DNA from 2 places in the Dermacoccus nishinomiyaensis genome. Region 2 is predicted to be linked to the other one. Evidence: predicted binding sites of a transcription regulator. Region 2 holds the regulator's gene; the other holds the start of a gene.
What was found. The regulator HrcA, encoded in region 2, represses chaperone genes, less so after heat shock. The targets are predictions, from matches to a motif close to TTNGCACTCGNNNNNNNCGAGTGCNAA.
Positions count from the first base shown of each region.

Region 1: a site for HrcA is predicted at 3,703-3,729, ahead of groES (co-chaperone GroES). Genes of this name have one in related genera too.

Region 1 covers NZ_UFXX01000002.1:439,391-447,026, reverse strand. Annotated here, with positions in the region: gene DYE07_RS13850 (glycoside hydrolase family 3 protein) at 1-1,157, shown strand, start outside; gene DYE07_RS13845 (hypothetical protein) at 1,286-2,056, opposite strand; gene DYE07_RS13840 (class I SAM-dependent methyltransferase) at 2,374-3,633, opposite strand; gene groES (co-chaperone GroES) at 3,924-4,217, shown strand; gene groL (chaperonin GroEL) at 4,363-5,976, shown strand; gene DYE07_RS13825 (RNA-binding S4 domain-containing protein) at 6,426-6,644, opposite strand; gene shbA (RNA polymerase sigma factor ShbA) at 6,873-7,550, shown strand; gene DYE07_RS13815 (hypothetical protein) at 7,547-7,636, shown strand, end outside.
Region 2 covers NZ_UFXX01000002.1:44,409-52,044, forward strand. Annotated here, with positions in the region: gene DYE07_RS12030 (16S rRNA (uracil(1498)-N(3))-methyltransferase) at 1-210, opposite strand, end outside; gene dnaJ (molecular chaperone DnaJ) at 214-1,326, opposite strand; gene hrcA (heat-inducible transcriptional repressor HrcA) at 1,391-2,413, opposite strand; gene DYE07_RS12045 (DUF3097 domain-containing protein) at 2,685-3,566, shown strand; gene DYE07_RS12050 (DUF4870 domain-containing protein) at 3,718-4,188, shown strand; gene DYE07_RS12055 (hypothetical protein) at 4,433-4,885, shown strand; gene DYE07_RS14820 (hypothetical protein) at 4,848-5,006, opposite strand; gene hemW (radical SAM family heme chaperone HemW) at 5,116-6,348, opposite strand; gene DYE07_RS12065 (TDT family transporter) at 6,421-7,539, opposite strand; gene DYE07_RS12070 (LysR family transcriptional regulator) at 7,624-7,636, shown strand, end outside.

The DNA.
Region 1 (7,636 bases), 390 kb from region 2:
AGCTGCGTTCGCTCGGCGTGACGATGAACTTCGCGCCCGACGCGGACGTCACTGTCGGCCCGAGCGACCCGACGATCGGCGTGCGCTCGCCGAGCAGCGACCCGCAGCGCGTCGCGCGAGCTGTCAACGCGCAGGTCGCCGGTTACCAGCAGGCCGGCATCGTGCCCGTCATCAAACACTTTCCGGGCCACGGCTCGGTGACGACGGACACGCATGTCGACTACGCCGTCCAGGCTCAGTCGGTCGAGCAGCTCATGAAGCGCGACTGGGTGCCGTTCGCCTCGGCGAGCAAGGCCGGCGTGCCGGCCATCATGACGGCGCACATCGTCGTCAAGGACGTCGACCCCATCGTGCCGAGCACACTCTCGCCGAAGGTGCTCACGGGCCAGTTGCGCGACAAGCTCGGGTTCAAGGGGCTCATCGTCACCGACGGCATGAACATGGGCGCGATCGTCAAGAAGTTCGATCGCGGCGGCGCTGCAGCGGTGTCGGCGCTCGAGGCCGGAGCCGATGTCGTGCTCATGCCCGCCGACGCGAGTGCGTCGGTGAGCGCGATCGAGAAGGCCGTCGCCTCAGGAGAACTGACGCGCCAGCGGCTCATCGAATCCGCAGCGCGCATCGTCGCGACGACGCGGCACCAGCACGTCAGTGCGCCCGACGCGTCGGTGCGCGGTTCCCATGACGACGACGCGCGCCGTCTCGCGAAGGCGTCGATCACCCAGCTCGGCGGGCGCTGCGGGCGTGACCTCGTCGGGAGCCGTGTGCGGGTCGAAGGGGGGACGGCGGAACATCGAGCGACGCTGACGAAGGAGCTGAAGGCCCGCGGCGTCGACGTCGGACTGCAGGGCACGCGGGTGAACCTGCTCGAAGGGGGCGTGTACAACGCCGGCGAATCGTCCGCCGGCGGGGGAGCGGAGGCGACGTCGCCCGGCACGTCAGGAGCGATCAAGGCCGGAAACAGCGGCGTGCAGATCGCCCTCGACACGCCCTACCCGCTCGCTCTGCGCGGCTCCGACACCGTCGGACTCGCGGCCTACGGTTCGACGCAGCCGACGTTCGCGGCGCTCGCGGACGTCCTGACCGGCAAGGCCAAGGCCGGCGGGACGCTGCCCGTCGCCGTCGGCAAGGACGGGGTGGGCTCTTCAGCCTGTCGATGAGCGTGCCGCCTTCCGGCGGACCGTCATGCCCCGTGCGTGCGCCCCACTGAGGGATCGAGCGAAATGGGTGAGTTCGAGCGCTGTGGCGCTCGCATTCGCCCATTTCGCTCGAGCTCGCTGACACGGCGTCAGCGAAACAGCCAAGCATGCACGAGCGAACCTAGCACCCAGCTGATGCCGACGAACGCAGCGAAGCCGGCGAAGCCTGAACGTCGCTGATCGGGCGCAGGGGCCGTGGAACGGCCGAACCACCCCTCGCGCATCAGGTACCACACGAGGCCGACGCCCATGGGGCAGCTGAAGATCCAGAACCAGCTCCAACGGGTGCCGAAACGGGGCTGGCGGGCGTACAGCGATCCCAGCGCGATCAGCGCGCTGAGCAGCATGACGACCCCGTAGGTCTCGACGGTGCCCGAGCCGTCGGCGTAGCTGATCGTGCCCAGCGGCGTGAGCGCGCGGACCGTCGTGACGCGCGTCGACGCAGCCTGGGTCGCGAGCGATCGGTAGAGGGCGGCCGACGGACTGGACGCGGGGTCGGGCCAGCCGTCCCCGGCGGTGCGCCAGCCGGTGACGCTGAAGTCGCGCGTCACGTGCAGCCCCGAGCTGTCGCTCCAGGCGATCTGCTGCTCCTGCGTCGACGAGAGCGTGCCCGCGCCGTCGCCACCGTTCTCGCGCGGAGTCGTGAAGCGCGAATCCTGCCATTCCTGGGAGAGGGGGTCGGCGAGGCCCGGCGTGAAGTGACCGCTCGGGCCGTCGTCGGAGGGGCGCTGCACGACGAGCCAGTGCACGTCGTCGTGCCGCTGCAGGGCGCTGGCCGCGTCGGCCACACTGCCGGAACGCATCGGCGAGGCGAGGATGCTGACGGCCCACACTGCCCAGAGGATGAGAGCGATGCTCATCAGCCAGGTAGCCGTGCCGCTGCGCCCGGGCGCGGACGGTCGTCGGCCTGTGGTTTCGGCAGGAGCAGGTGGCACAGGCGTCGAGTCTTCGGAGAGGGCGCCCGCCTCGGACGTTTGCATGTTCGTCAGTATCGACGGCTCGAGTGCGTCCGAGCTGGGGCGTGGATCTCGGTCAGGTCACGGTTCGCACGCCCCATCCTCGAGATCGAGCGATACGGGAGAGTCCGAGCGCTGGGGGGGGGCTCGAATTCGCCCACATCGCTCGATCTCACGGATGCGTCATGGGGCGGGGCGTCAGGGAAGCGGGGCGGCGAGCGTCACAGCGGTTCGACGACGAGTGCCAGGCGCTCGCCGTCGAGCGTCACGAGCACGACCGTCAGGGCGTTCGAGCCCTTGAGCTTGAGCGAGCGGCGCAGCGCGTCGGCGTCGACGTCCACGTCGCGTTTCTTGATCGTGAGGCGTCCGACGGCGCGTTCGCGCAGGTAGGCGCGCAGCGTCTTCTCGTGCAGCGGCACGGAGTCGAGCACGCGGTAGGCGCGCCCCAGCAGCCCGATGTCGACGAGCGCATCGGCCGCGACGTAGCCGTGTCCGGGCGTGAACTCGTGGCCGCCCGTGGCGTCGAGCAGCGCCCCGACGAGGCCGCTGCGCGTCAACGCCTTGTCGGCCTCGTAGAAGTACGGTCCGAGTGACGCGCGGCTTGCGGGCGCGGCGTCGATGCCGTCGAAGTCGGCCTCGATGACGTGCAGGACGTCGGGCGGGACGCGATCGCCGGACGACCTCGAGCCGCCCGGTCGGGGACGCATGATCGTCGCAGTTCTGCCGACGTCACGGACGGCGGCGCCCCACCACACGCTCGCCTCCACGACGTCGCCGGCGTAGGAGACGAACTCGACCTCGCAACCGCTCGGCACGTCGTGATGGGCCAGGCTCGGCGAGAGCTTGGCGCCTGCCGCGGGGGCGGCAGCCGCGACGTGCTGGATCAGCTCCCAGGTCGGCGTCAGCGCCGCGAGGGAGAACGTGCGCTTCGTGCGCCCGCGGATGTCGGCGACGCCGGGCGTGCGGCGTGCCGGGTCGAACCACCAGGCGGCCCCGGCTTGGTCGAGCGAAGCCGCGACATCCTCGACCCGCCCCGTGACGACGCGACTGCCGGGAAACGACGCGAGGTTCTGGGCGGCCAGAGCCGCGGTTTCCGGATCCGCTTCGACGCCGATGACGTCGAGCCCGGCCTGTGCGAATCCGACGGCGTCGGAACCGATTCCGCAGCCACCGTCGATGACGAGGCTCGCCCCGGCGTCGAGGAACCGCTGCGCGTGCAGACGGGCGATGGGTGCGCGCGTGGCCTGTTCGAGGGCGTCGGGGGTGAAGAACATCGACGCCGCCGCATCACCGAACTTGTCGACGGCCCTGGCCCGCAGCCGGGACTGGGTGAGCGCAGCGGCGACGAGTTCGGGGGAGTGCCCTGCGGCGCGCAGCCGCGTCGTCAGCATGACGACGTTCTTCTCCTCGTAGGGCGGGAGCGAGGCGAGCAGCGCGCGTCCGTCGTCGGTGAACAACTCGTGCACGACGCTCGCATCCATGGCCGCCATTGTGTCATCGGGGCCCCCGGAGCAGCCCCCGATGCGCTGTGGGCGAACATCGGAAACGAGTTGGCACTCGGCTTGACCGAGTGCCAACGGCATTACTAGATTCGGTTCCAGCACTCACCCCTGGGTAGTGCCAGTGAGCTCATCCCTCGACCCCCGCGACGGCGAGGCGATATCGGCCCACATGCATGCCACACCGCCACCGGTGGGTGGTGTGGCCAGGGAACGAAAGCATCCGTCCCGCCCGAGAAGATCGGGCGGTCTGCGAAAGGGAAGGTCCTACCGTGTCGGTCAACATCAAGCCGCTCGAAGACCGCATCGTCGTCAAGGCCGTCGAGGCCGAGCAGACCACGGCCTCCGGCCTCGTCATCCCGGACACCGCCAAGGAGAAGCCGCAGGAGGGCGAGGTCATCGCCGTCGGCCCCGGTCGCATCGACGACCACGGCAACCGCGTTCCGGTCGACGTCGCCGTCGGCGACAAGGTCATCTACTCGAAGTACGGCGGCACCGAGGTCAAGTTCGCCGGTACCGAGTACCTCATCCTCTCCGCTCGCGACGTGCTCGCGGTCGTCTCCTGACGATCCGTCGAGCCAGCAGGTGACGACGAGCCCGGCTCAGGTCTGACGGCCGGGCCGGGCTCGTCCTTTCCTCTCACTCGCACCCCACACTCTTCCGCTGCGCGCGTCACGCGCCGCGCGGCGCCTTCGAACGAAAGGTTGAACCATGGCCAAGACGCTTGAATTCAACGACGACGCCCGCAAGTCCCTCGAGCGCGGTGTCGACGCGCTCGCCAACGCCGTCAAGGTGACGCTCGGCCCCAAGGGCCGCAACGTCGTCATCGACAAGGCGTGGGGCGCCCCCACGATCACGAACGACGGTGTGACGATCGCCCGCGAGGTCGAGCTCGAGGACCCGTACGAGAACCTCGGCGCGCAGCTCGCCAAGGAGGTCGCCACCAAGACGAACGACGTCGCCGGTGACGGTACGACGACCGCGACGGTTCTCGCCCAGGCGCTCGTCAAGGAGGGCCTGCGCAACGTCGCTGCGGGCGCTGCTCCGTCCGGCCTGAAGCGCGGCATCGACAAGGCCGTCACGGCCATCAACGACCAGCTGCTCGCCAACGCGCGCCCCGTCGACGGTCAGGACGACTACGCCAAGGTCGCCTCGCTGTCCGCTCAGGACGCGACGATCGGTGGCCTCATCGGTGAGGCGTTCGCGAAGGTCGGCAAGGACGGCGTCATCACCGTCGAGGAGTCCTCGACCGCCGAGACGAAGCTCGAGTACACCGAGGGCATGCAGTTCGACAAGGGCTACCTCTCGCCGTACTTCGTCACCGACCCCGAGCGCATGGAGGCCGTCCTCGAGGACGCCTACATCCTCATCAACCAGGGCAAGATCTCGGCCATCGCCGACCTGCTGCCCGTCCTCGAGAAGGTCGTGCAGTCCGGCAAGCCGCTGCTCATCATCGCCGAGGACATCGAGGGCGAGGCCCTCTCCACCCTCGTCGTCAACAAGATCCGCGGCACGTTCAACGTCGTCGCCGTCAAGGCCCCCGGCTTCGGCGACCGCCGCAAGGCGATGCTGCAGGACATCGCGATCCTCACCGGTGGCCAGGTCATCGCCGAGGAGGTCGGGCTCAAGCTCGAGAACGCCGACCTCGACTCGCTCGGCCAGGCACGCCGCATCCAGGTGACGAAGGACAACACGACGATCATCGACGGCGCCGGCGCCGCTGATGACGTCGCGGGCCGCGTCAAGGAGCTCAAGTCCGAGATCGAGCGCACCGACTCCGACTGGGACCGCGAGAAGCTCCAGGAGCGCCTCGCCAAGCTCGCCGGCGGCGTCTGCGTCATCGCCGTCGGTGCGCACACCGAGGTCGAGATGAAGGAGAAGAAGCACCGCATCGAGGACGCCATCGCGGCCACGCGTGCGGCCATCGAAGAGGGCATCGTCGCAGGTGGTGGTTCGGCCGTCATCCACGCGTCGTCTGCTCTCGACTCCCTCTCGCTCGAGGGTGACGAGGCGACGGGTGCCACGCTCGTCGGCAAGGCCATCGCGGAGCCGCTGCGCTGGATCGCCGAGAACGCTGGCCTCGAGGGCTACGTCGCCGTCTCCAAGGTGCGCGAACTGCCCGTCGGCCAGGGCCTCGACGCCGCGACCGGCGAGTACATCGACCTCGTCGACGCCGGCATCATCGACCCCGTCAAGGTGACCCGCTCCGCGCTCACCAACGCCGCCTCCATCGCCTCGATGGTGCTCACGACCGACACCCTCGTCGTCGAGAAGAAGGAAGAGGAAGAGGCCCCCGCCGCCGGCGGCCACGGCCACAGCCACTGATCCTTCCCTCGCTTCGTCTTCCGGCGGCGGTCTGAGCGGGGCGCATGCGCCCCGCTCAGACCCCGCTCGGCGCGACGATGCTTCGGGCGTGACAGACGAATCCCGCCCCGCCCCACACTTCGCAAGCTCAGTGTGGGGCGGGGCGGGATTCGTCTGTCACGGGTCCATGTCGCGCCGCGGTGCGGTGGCGAGAGCGTGCGGTGTTGTTCAGACGCCGGCGTCGCGCCGCGGTGCGGTGGCGAGAGCGTGCGGTGTTGTTCAGACGCTGGCGTCGCGCCGCGGTGCGGTGGCGAGAGCGTGCGGTGTTGTTCAGACGCCGGCGTCGCGCCGCGGTGCGATGGTGGGAGCGTGGGGCGTTGTTCGCCCGGGGGGCTCGCGTCGTCGGGTGGTGGCGGGAACGCGCGAGGTTGTTCCGGAGCCGGCTTCGCGCCGGGGGTGCGGAGCGGGCGTCAGTTCGTGACGCGCACGCACTCGTCCTCGAGGCACACGACGCTGCCGACCTTGATCTGCGCGCTACGACGCGTGTCGACCTCGCCATCCACCGTTACGAGACCCTCCGTGATGACCACGCGCGCCTCCGCACCGTCCTCCACGAGATTCGCGAGCTTGAGCAACTGACCGAGCTTGATCGACTCGTCACGGATCTGAACATCGGCGTGTGCGCTCATGACGCACTCCTTTCTGAGACTGCCCCCATTGTCCCATCGCGGGCGGCGCTGAGGTGGCGCCGCGGCCCCAGCTTCGTTAGCGTGGAGCGTCGATCTACGGCCCCACACACCGTCCGAGCGCGACAGGCAGTACCGTCGGATCGGAACACTGAAGCGCGACCGCACGCCCAGAAACGAGCAGGCAGAACCCCGTCCGACAGCACGCAGCAGCCCCTTGGAGAGGCCCGCATGACGAGCGAGACCGGATACTCCTCGCCCGAGGCCGAATGGCCCCGGGTGAGTTCCGCGCGCCGCCATGTAACGCTCACGACCCCAACAGCGATGGAGGAAGTGAACGGGGAAGCCTCGTCCATCGCCGCGCTGGTCTCAGCAGCGCGATCCGGTGATGACGCGGCACGGGAGACACTTCTCGACGACGTGCACCAACGTGCACTTCGCTATGCCTCGGCAAGGTTGGGGGCCTTCAGTGGCTCCCGCGAACTCGCAGCGGATGCGGCTCAGGAGGTGTGCGTGGCTGTGCTCAAGGCTCTGCCCCGCTACGTCGAGCGCGGTGTCCCCTTCGAAGCGTTCGTGTATTCGATCTGCTCGCGCAAGGTGGCCGACGTCCAGCGCGGCGCCTTCCGCTCCGCCGTGCCGACGGACGAGGTGCCCGACACGATTGACCCCGGCCTCACCCCCGAGGACGCGGCGCTCAACCTCGACACCGCGCGGCGGCTGTCCGTGCTCATGGAGAAATTGACGCCGCAGCAGCGCGAGATCCTGACGCTGCGCGTCGCCGTCGGCCTCAGCGCCGAGGAGACGGGCGCGAGCCTCGGCATGTCGCCGGGCGCCGTCCGTGTCGCCCAGCACCGCGCGCTCGCGCGACTGCGCACCCTGCACGAGACCTCGGGGGAGGAGCTTCGATGACACCGCCCGCCACCCGCTTCGACGTCGAGGCCAACCTGCGTGACATCGCCGAGGACGACGCCCTGCTCGACGCTCTCGGAGCCCGC
Region 2 (7,636 bases):
GTGCGCCGTCAGCTCGCCCTTCGTGGTCTCTGCGACCACGGCGTGCGCGACGAGGCCGTGGCCGTCGGCGAGCAGGATCTGCTCACCGACACCCATCCGCTTGACGGTGACGGCGTGGCGTCCCTCGTCACCCGCGAGCACGACGGGTGCACCCGGCGGTATGTCGTCGGACAGAGCGCCGGGTGCGACGAAGTAGAGGTGCGCGGTCACGCCTCAGCCCTTCCAGGCCTGACGCAGCTTGCCGAGCAGGCCCTGGTTGACGGGCTGGAACTTCGGCGCCGGCGAGTCCTCTCCGCGCGACTCGGCGAACTGACGCAGCAGGTCGGCCTGCTCGGCCGTCAGCTTGCTCGGGGTGCGCACGTTGGCGTGCACGAGCAGGTCGCCGCGGTTGTCGGTGCGCAGCCGCGTGACGCCGAGGCCCTTGAGGGTGATGACGTCGCCGGGCTGCGTGCCGGCCTTGATGTCGATGTCGCGCGAGCCGTCGAGCGTCTCGAACGGCACCGTGGCGCCGAGCGCCGCGGCCGACATCGGCAGCTCGAGCGAGCAGTGCAGATCGTCGCCCTGACGCTGGAACATCGGGTGCTTCTCGACGCGTACCTCGACGTACAGGTCACCGGCGGGGCCGCCGCCGGGGCCGACCTCGCCTTCACCACGCAGCTGGATGCGCGTGCCGGTGTCGACGCCGGCGGGTACCTTGATCGTGATGGTGCGCGTGTCGCGCTTGCGGCCGTTGCCGTCGCACTCGAAACACGGGCTGTCGATGATGTCGCCGTACCCCTGGCACGCGGTGCACGGACGCGACGTCAACACCTGGCCGAGGAAGCTGCGCTGCACCTGCTGCGTCTGCCCCGCACCGCCGCACACGTCACACGTGTGCTTGCCCGTGCCGGGACGCGAACCGTCGCCATGACAGGTCGAGCAGACGACGGCCGTGTCGAACGTCAGCTCCTGCTCGCCGCCGAAGACGGCCGTGGCGAGTTGGATGTCGAGCGGCAGCAACGCGTCCTGGCCGTGCTGGACGCGGCTGCGCGGGCCGCCGCCTCCCCCTGCGGCACCCCCCGTGAAGAACGCGTCCATGATGTCGCTGAAGCTGAACCCGGCGCTACCGCCGGGCGCGTAGGGGTCGACGCCCTGGTCGTAGGCCGCCTTCTTCTGCGGATCGCCGAGCACGTCGTAGGCCTGCCCGACGCGCTTGAACTCCTCGGCCGCCTCCGGGGAGGGGTTGACGTCGGGGTGCAGCTTGCGGGCCTTCTTGCGGTAGGCGCGCTTGATCTCCTCGACGGAGGCCTCACGCGTGACACCGAGTTCGGCGTAGTAGTCGTTCACGAGCATCCTTGCTTTCGACGGGTGAAGATTTCGTCACTCATGTGGTCGTGGTGCGCCCGAGCCATCACTGCTCGAGAAGTTCGGAGACGTAGCGGGCGACCGCGCGCACGTTCGCCATCGTCTGCGGGTAGTCCATGCGGGTCGGGCCGAGCACGCCGAGCGTCGCGACGGCGTCGCTGCCGTAGGCCGTCGTCACGAGCGAGGTCGACTCGAGGCCTGCGAAGTCGTTCTCGGCGCCGATGCGGACGGTCACCTCGTGCGTCGGATCGTCGTCGCGTGTGCTGATGAGGCGCATGAGGACGACGTGCTCCTCCAGCGCCTCGAGAACACGGCTGACGCTGAGGCCCGCGTCGTCGCGCAGCCCGGCACGCGCGAGGTTCGCCGTCCCCGCGAGCACGACGCGCTCCTCCCGGTCCTCGGCGAACACCGCGGCGATCGTCGCGACGATCGTGTCGACGTCAGCACGCTGCCCCGGCTCGAACTCCGCGCCCAGCTCGGTCATGGCCGCGGCGGCCTCGGTGAGCAACCGCGCGCCGGAGACCTTGTTGACGCGCGCTCGCAGCGTCTGGACGAGGCGCTCGTCGTCGGCGGAGGCGACGGAGACGAGACGCTGCTCGATGCGACCTGAGTCGAGGATGACGACGAGCGACAGGCGCCCCTCGGCGACCGGCACCAGCTCGATGTGTCGCACCCGTGAGCGCCGCAGCGACGGGTACTGCATGACGGCGGCCTGGTTCGTCAGTGTGGCGAGCAGCCGGGCGGTGCGTTCGACGATGTCGTCGAGGTCGACGCTCTGACGCAAGAACGTCTCGATCGCGCGACGCTGTGTCGCGCTCAGCGGCCGCACCTGGCTGAGGCGGTCGACGAAGATTCGATAGCCGGCATCGGTGGGCACGCGACCGGCCGAGGTGTGCGGCGCGGAGATGAGACCGGCGTCCTCGAGGGCGGCCATGTCATTGCGGATCGTCGCGGCGGAGACGCCGAGCTGATGACGTTCGAGCAACGCCTTCGAACCCACCGGTTCGGACGTCGCGACATAGTCCTGCACGATGGCGCGCAGCACCTCGAGCCGCCGTTCGTCGCTCATGCGCTCACCTCCCGCGCCTCGATACCGTCCTTCGATCTGCAGTCCGTCCAAGATTGGCACTCACGCCGAGCGAGTGCCAAATCATGCGGGGTGTGTTCGCCCACAGCGTCGCGGGCGGTTCCCTCGCGCCGTCGTCCATCGTCCGTCGGTCGGCAGGCGCGCGCTCCCCGGCCCTCGGCGACGCCGCGACGGGCGCCTGGCTGCGCCCGCGACCATCGTTCTCGGCGCGCCGCGACGGCGGTTGTCGGTGGGCGGTTCTACCCTGATCGCCATGACCGACCGTTACGGCTCCGACGTCCTCTCCGGCGATTGGCGCGCGCCTCGACGTGGGCGTTCGCGCGAGGTGCCCGCTGAGCTCGACGTCGTCGTCGAGGACGCCCAGAGCGGTTACGTCGGCGCCGTCGTGCGCGTCGAGAAGTCGGGCGGGCAGCACGTCGTCTTCCTCGAGGATCGCTTCGGCAAGGCCCGCGGATTTCCGCTCGGCGCCGGCTTCCTCATCGATGGCGAACCCGTGACGCTCGTTGCGCCCCGACCCGCCACCGCCGCGCGCCTCGCCGAGCAGCAGACGCAGGCCGGGCGGACGGCGTCCGGTTCGCTCGCCGTCCCCGGGGCGAAGGCGCGCGTCGCGCTGGGTTCGCGAATTTTCGTCGAGGGACGGCACGACGCCGAACTCGTCGAGAAGGTGTGGGGTGACGACCTGCGCATCGAGGGCGTCGTCGTCGAATACCTCGAGGGCGTCGACGATCTCGCGGCCGTCATCCGCGACTTCCGACCCGAGAAGGGACGCCGCCTCGGCATCCTCGTCGACCACCTCGTGCCCGGCACGAAGGAGGCACGAATCGTCGAGAAGGCACGCGCCCTGCCGCAGGCACGCGACCACGTGCTCATCGTCGGCCACCCCTACGTCGACGTGTGGCAGTCCGTACGACCCGAGCGGCTCGGCTGGTCGAAGTGGCCCGTCATCCCCAAGGGGCAGTCGTGGAAGCACGGCATCCTCGCCGAGCTCGGCTGGCCGCACGCGACGCAGGCGGACGTCGCGCGCGGATGGAAGCAGATCCTCGGCACCGTGCGCACGTACGCCGACCTGCAACCCGAACTGCTCGGACGCGTCGAGGAGCTCATCGACTTCGTCACCGACCCCGCGCAGCAGTGAGACGCCGGGATGGCGCGGCGTGCGCCGACATCATCCCCGGGATGGACGCCGGGGCCCGCGAATATCGATCCCGCGGGGGATGCGCTCGGGACGCAGACACGGAATCATGGTCAGTGAACGAGAGATTCACCCTTCGACACCAGGAGACGTCGTGAGCAACTCCCAGCCGTACCCCTACCCCGACGAGCGCACGCAGGGCCAGGGAACCGGACGGCTGGCCGGCGCTCCGTACGGCGCCGAGCCGCCCGTCACCGGCCAGGGTCACCTCAGCGATGACGAGCGCGCCGCCTCGATCGTCGCGCACCTGTCGGCGCCGGCCGCCGCGATCCTGTCTGCGGGATGGGTGAGCTTCCTCGGCCCGCTCATCGTGTGGTTCATCTACAGAAACCGCTCCGCCGCGGTGCGCCGCGCAGCGGCCGGGGCGTTCAACTTCAACGTTGCGTTCTCGATTCTCTACATCGTCGGTTGGGTTCTGGTCTTAACCCTCGTCGGCATTCCCGTCGCGCTCGTGCTCTGGGCCGTCATCTTCCTCGTCGCCGCGTGGTGCCACGTCAAGGGAGCGCTGCGCTCGGCGCGTGGCGAGAGCTACGACTACCCGTTCCAGATCCGCATCCTCAACTGATGCGGCCCACGTCGCGACGCCCCGCCCCAACAGCGCACCTCGTGTGAGCGCTGGGCTCGCCCCCACCCCTGACAACGTTCCCTCGGCACCCCGTGCCGCGGCGCTTCGTCCTACCCGATTTAAGAAAAGAATCATCATCCCTGCCCTGACCCCGGCCCCCCGTTAGCGCGAGGGCGTCGCCGCCGTCGACAAGCGTTCGGCGCTCAAGAACGTCCTCGGTGCCCTCGGCCTCCTGCTGCTCGCCATGTTCGCTGGCAGTCTCGTCGCCGCCGTCGGTGATCTGTTCGGCGACAGCGAGAACGGCCTCGTGACGCCGATCGGCGTCGTGACGATGGCGCTGCAGCTCGCGATCGCGGCCTTCGTCTTCCGCCGGGCCTGGCACATCACCTCACGCGACCTCGGCTTCGTCAAGGAGGGCGCGCTGGGTTCCTGGCTCGTCGGCGCACGGGGCGGCATCGCCGCCATCACCATCGTCTGGGGCGCCAACCACCTGCTCGGGGGCGTCGACTTCTCGCCCAAGATCACCGCCTCCGGAAAACGCGAACTCGCCCAGGATGAGCGAGGCGCCCGCGCCGATGAGGATCGCCCCCAGGACGCGGAAAACCGAACTCTCGGCCGCGGTGTTCATGACCGCGCCGGCCAAGCAGCGCGAAGATGCCTTAGACGGCGTGGCGGACGTGGACGCCGTCCTCGGTGACGTTGTCCTTGAACGGACCCTTGCCGGCGCGGATGAGGCGCGTCACGAGGAAGGTGACGACGATGGAGATGGAGACGAACAGGAGCGGCAGCGTCGTCGTCGAGTAGTCGGAGTCGTTCATCGGCGCCCCCTTCGGTCGTCGGGGTCGGCGCAGGCGGGCACGCAGGGGCCCGGGGATCGCCGCTGAGGCTAGGCCAGCCCCGGGAGGCAGGCGTCTCGGTGCGCGCGGCTCAGATCGCGAGCAGCGCCCGCACGACGGTGTCGGTGAGCAGGCGACCGCGCAGCGTCAGACGAACTCGTTTGTCGCGCACCGCTGACGGGCCGTCGATCAGCCCCGAGGCGACGATGCCGGCGACGGCGCGTCGCCCGTCATCGTCGAGCATGTCGAGAGGAAGTCCCTCGGCGAGGCGCACCTGGAGCAGGACGCGTTCCTCATAGCGCTGACGCTCTTCGAGCAGTTCGCGTGCCAGCGCCGGCGAGAGCCCCGCGTTGACGCGTTGGGCGTAGGCGCGCGGATGTTTGACGTTCCACCAGCGCACGCCGCCGACGTGGCTGTGCGCGCCGGGGCCGACACCCCACCACGGCTCGTCGCGCCAGTACGCGAGGTTGTGGCGGCACTGCGTCTGCGGCGAGCGCGCCCAGTTCGACACCTCGTACCAGTCGTACCCGGCATCCGCGAGCAAGGCGTCGGCGAGCTCGTACTTGTCGGCCTCGTCGTCGTCATCGGGCAGGGGCAGCTCGCCGCGACGCACCTGCGCCCCCATCTTCGTGCCCTCCTCGACGACGAGGGCGTAGGCGCTGATGTGGTCGGGCTCCAACGCGATCGCCGCGTCGAGCGAGGTGCGCCAGTCGTCGAGACTCTCACCCGGCGCGCCGTAGATGAGATCGATGCTGACCTGCAGCCCGACGTCCTTCGCGGCGCGCACGGCGCGTTCGACGTTGGCCGGGTCGTGCGTGCGCTCGAGCGTCGCGAGCACGTGCGGGACGGCCGACTGCATGCCGATGCTGACGCGCGTGAAACCACCGTCGGCGAGGGTGCGCAGGTAGGTCTCGTCGACCGAATCGGGGTTGGCCTCCGTCGTGACCTCGCACCCCTCGGCGAGACCGAACAGCTCGCGCGCCTTCGCGAGGATGCGGACGAGGTCGTCGGCGGGCAGCATCGTCGGGGTGCCGCCGCCGATGAAGACGGTCTCGATGACGGGGACGCCGCTGGGTGCCTCGCCCAGCTCGCGTGCCGCGAGATCCAGCTCGCGCAGCGCGGCGTCCGCGTACGTGCTGACGCTCGCGCCCGGCTCACCGAGCTCGGTGAGCGTGTAGGTGTTGAAGTCGCAGTAACCGCAGCGCGTCACGCAGAACGGCACGTGGACGTACAGCCCGAACGCCCCGCCTGCCAGCGTCGCGAGCGCGGCGGACGGGAGAGCACCGTCGTCAGGGGCGGGGATTCCGTCGGGCATCTGCGGCATCCGGTCATTGTCTCACCGCTCGGCGCCGCACCGCGGCCGTCCGCCAGTCGCGCGCCCAGCTCCTCGCGGTGTTCAGGCGTGACGCAGAGCGCGCTGGTGGCGCACCGCGAGCAGCGAGCTGATCGCGCAGACGCTCCACGTGCCGAGCAGGAAGAGGTACAGCGCGCCGCCGGCCCACGTGAAGATCGCGTGGTGCGAGCTGCGCCCCAGCATCGTCGAGCCGAGCACGAGCGTGCCGACGGGGAACGTCATGCCCCACCAGCCGGGGCTGAACGGCATGCGCTTGGTGAAGCCGCGCACAGTCATGGCGAGGGCCCAGGCGACGAGCGGCACCCCGATCGTCAGCATGACGTAGCCGTAGACGTGGCCGATCTGCGTCACCGTCGTCGCGAACGGGCCCTGCAGCATCGACGCCGACTGCTTCGCGATGGCTTGCGCGGCCGCGCTCGACTGCCCGACGACACCGAGCGGCAGCCACGCGGTGATCGACGCCGCGAGCGGCAGTGGCTCGACGAGCCAGTGGTGACGGTAGGCGATCGCGAAGATGATGGCCCCCAGCACGAGGGCGACGAAGAAGCAGGCCGCGCTCGCGATCAGCATCCACACGCGCGCCTGCGGGCTGCTCAGCCAGCCGACGATGCCGGCGCCGACGGTCGCCGAGACCATCGGCGGGACGACGGCCAGGCCCCACACCGTCGTCGGGGTGCTCGGGTCGACGACGAGCAGACGGGCCGGGACGGCGACGGCGGTGGCGAGGCCGATGACGGTACCGATGGCCCACAGGACGAGGTCGGCCCGCCAGGCTGCGTCGCTCAGGCCCGAGGAGATCGCCGGGAGCACCGCGGACGTCGCCGATCCGACGGCGAGGACGCCCATCGACACCATCCCCCACTGCGCCATCGCGACGGGGTTCGCGACGCTCGCGCGGAAGGCAGCGCGATCGCGAGCGATGCGCGCCACGAACGACACGGTGAGGACGACGAGCAGGGTGCAGGCGATGAGCCAGAAGCCCACGGCGAGCGTGTGGCCGAACGGGATGACGTCGGTGCGCAGCTCGCTCAACGTGCCCAGGATCGCGCTGCCCATGACGCTGCCGTACCAGGCCGGGGACGCCGCGGGCACCGTCGGGTTCTCGAAGAACGAGCCGGTGGTGCGGTGAGGCATGACGTCGGTGGCGGTGGCTGTGCTCATGGGTTCCATGCTTCCGCCGTGTCGGCTCGACCGGTAGCCCTATATCCGGCATGGGGGTATGTGCTTCGCATATAGGCTGGAGTGGTGACGACCTGGC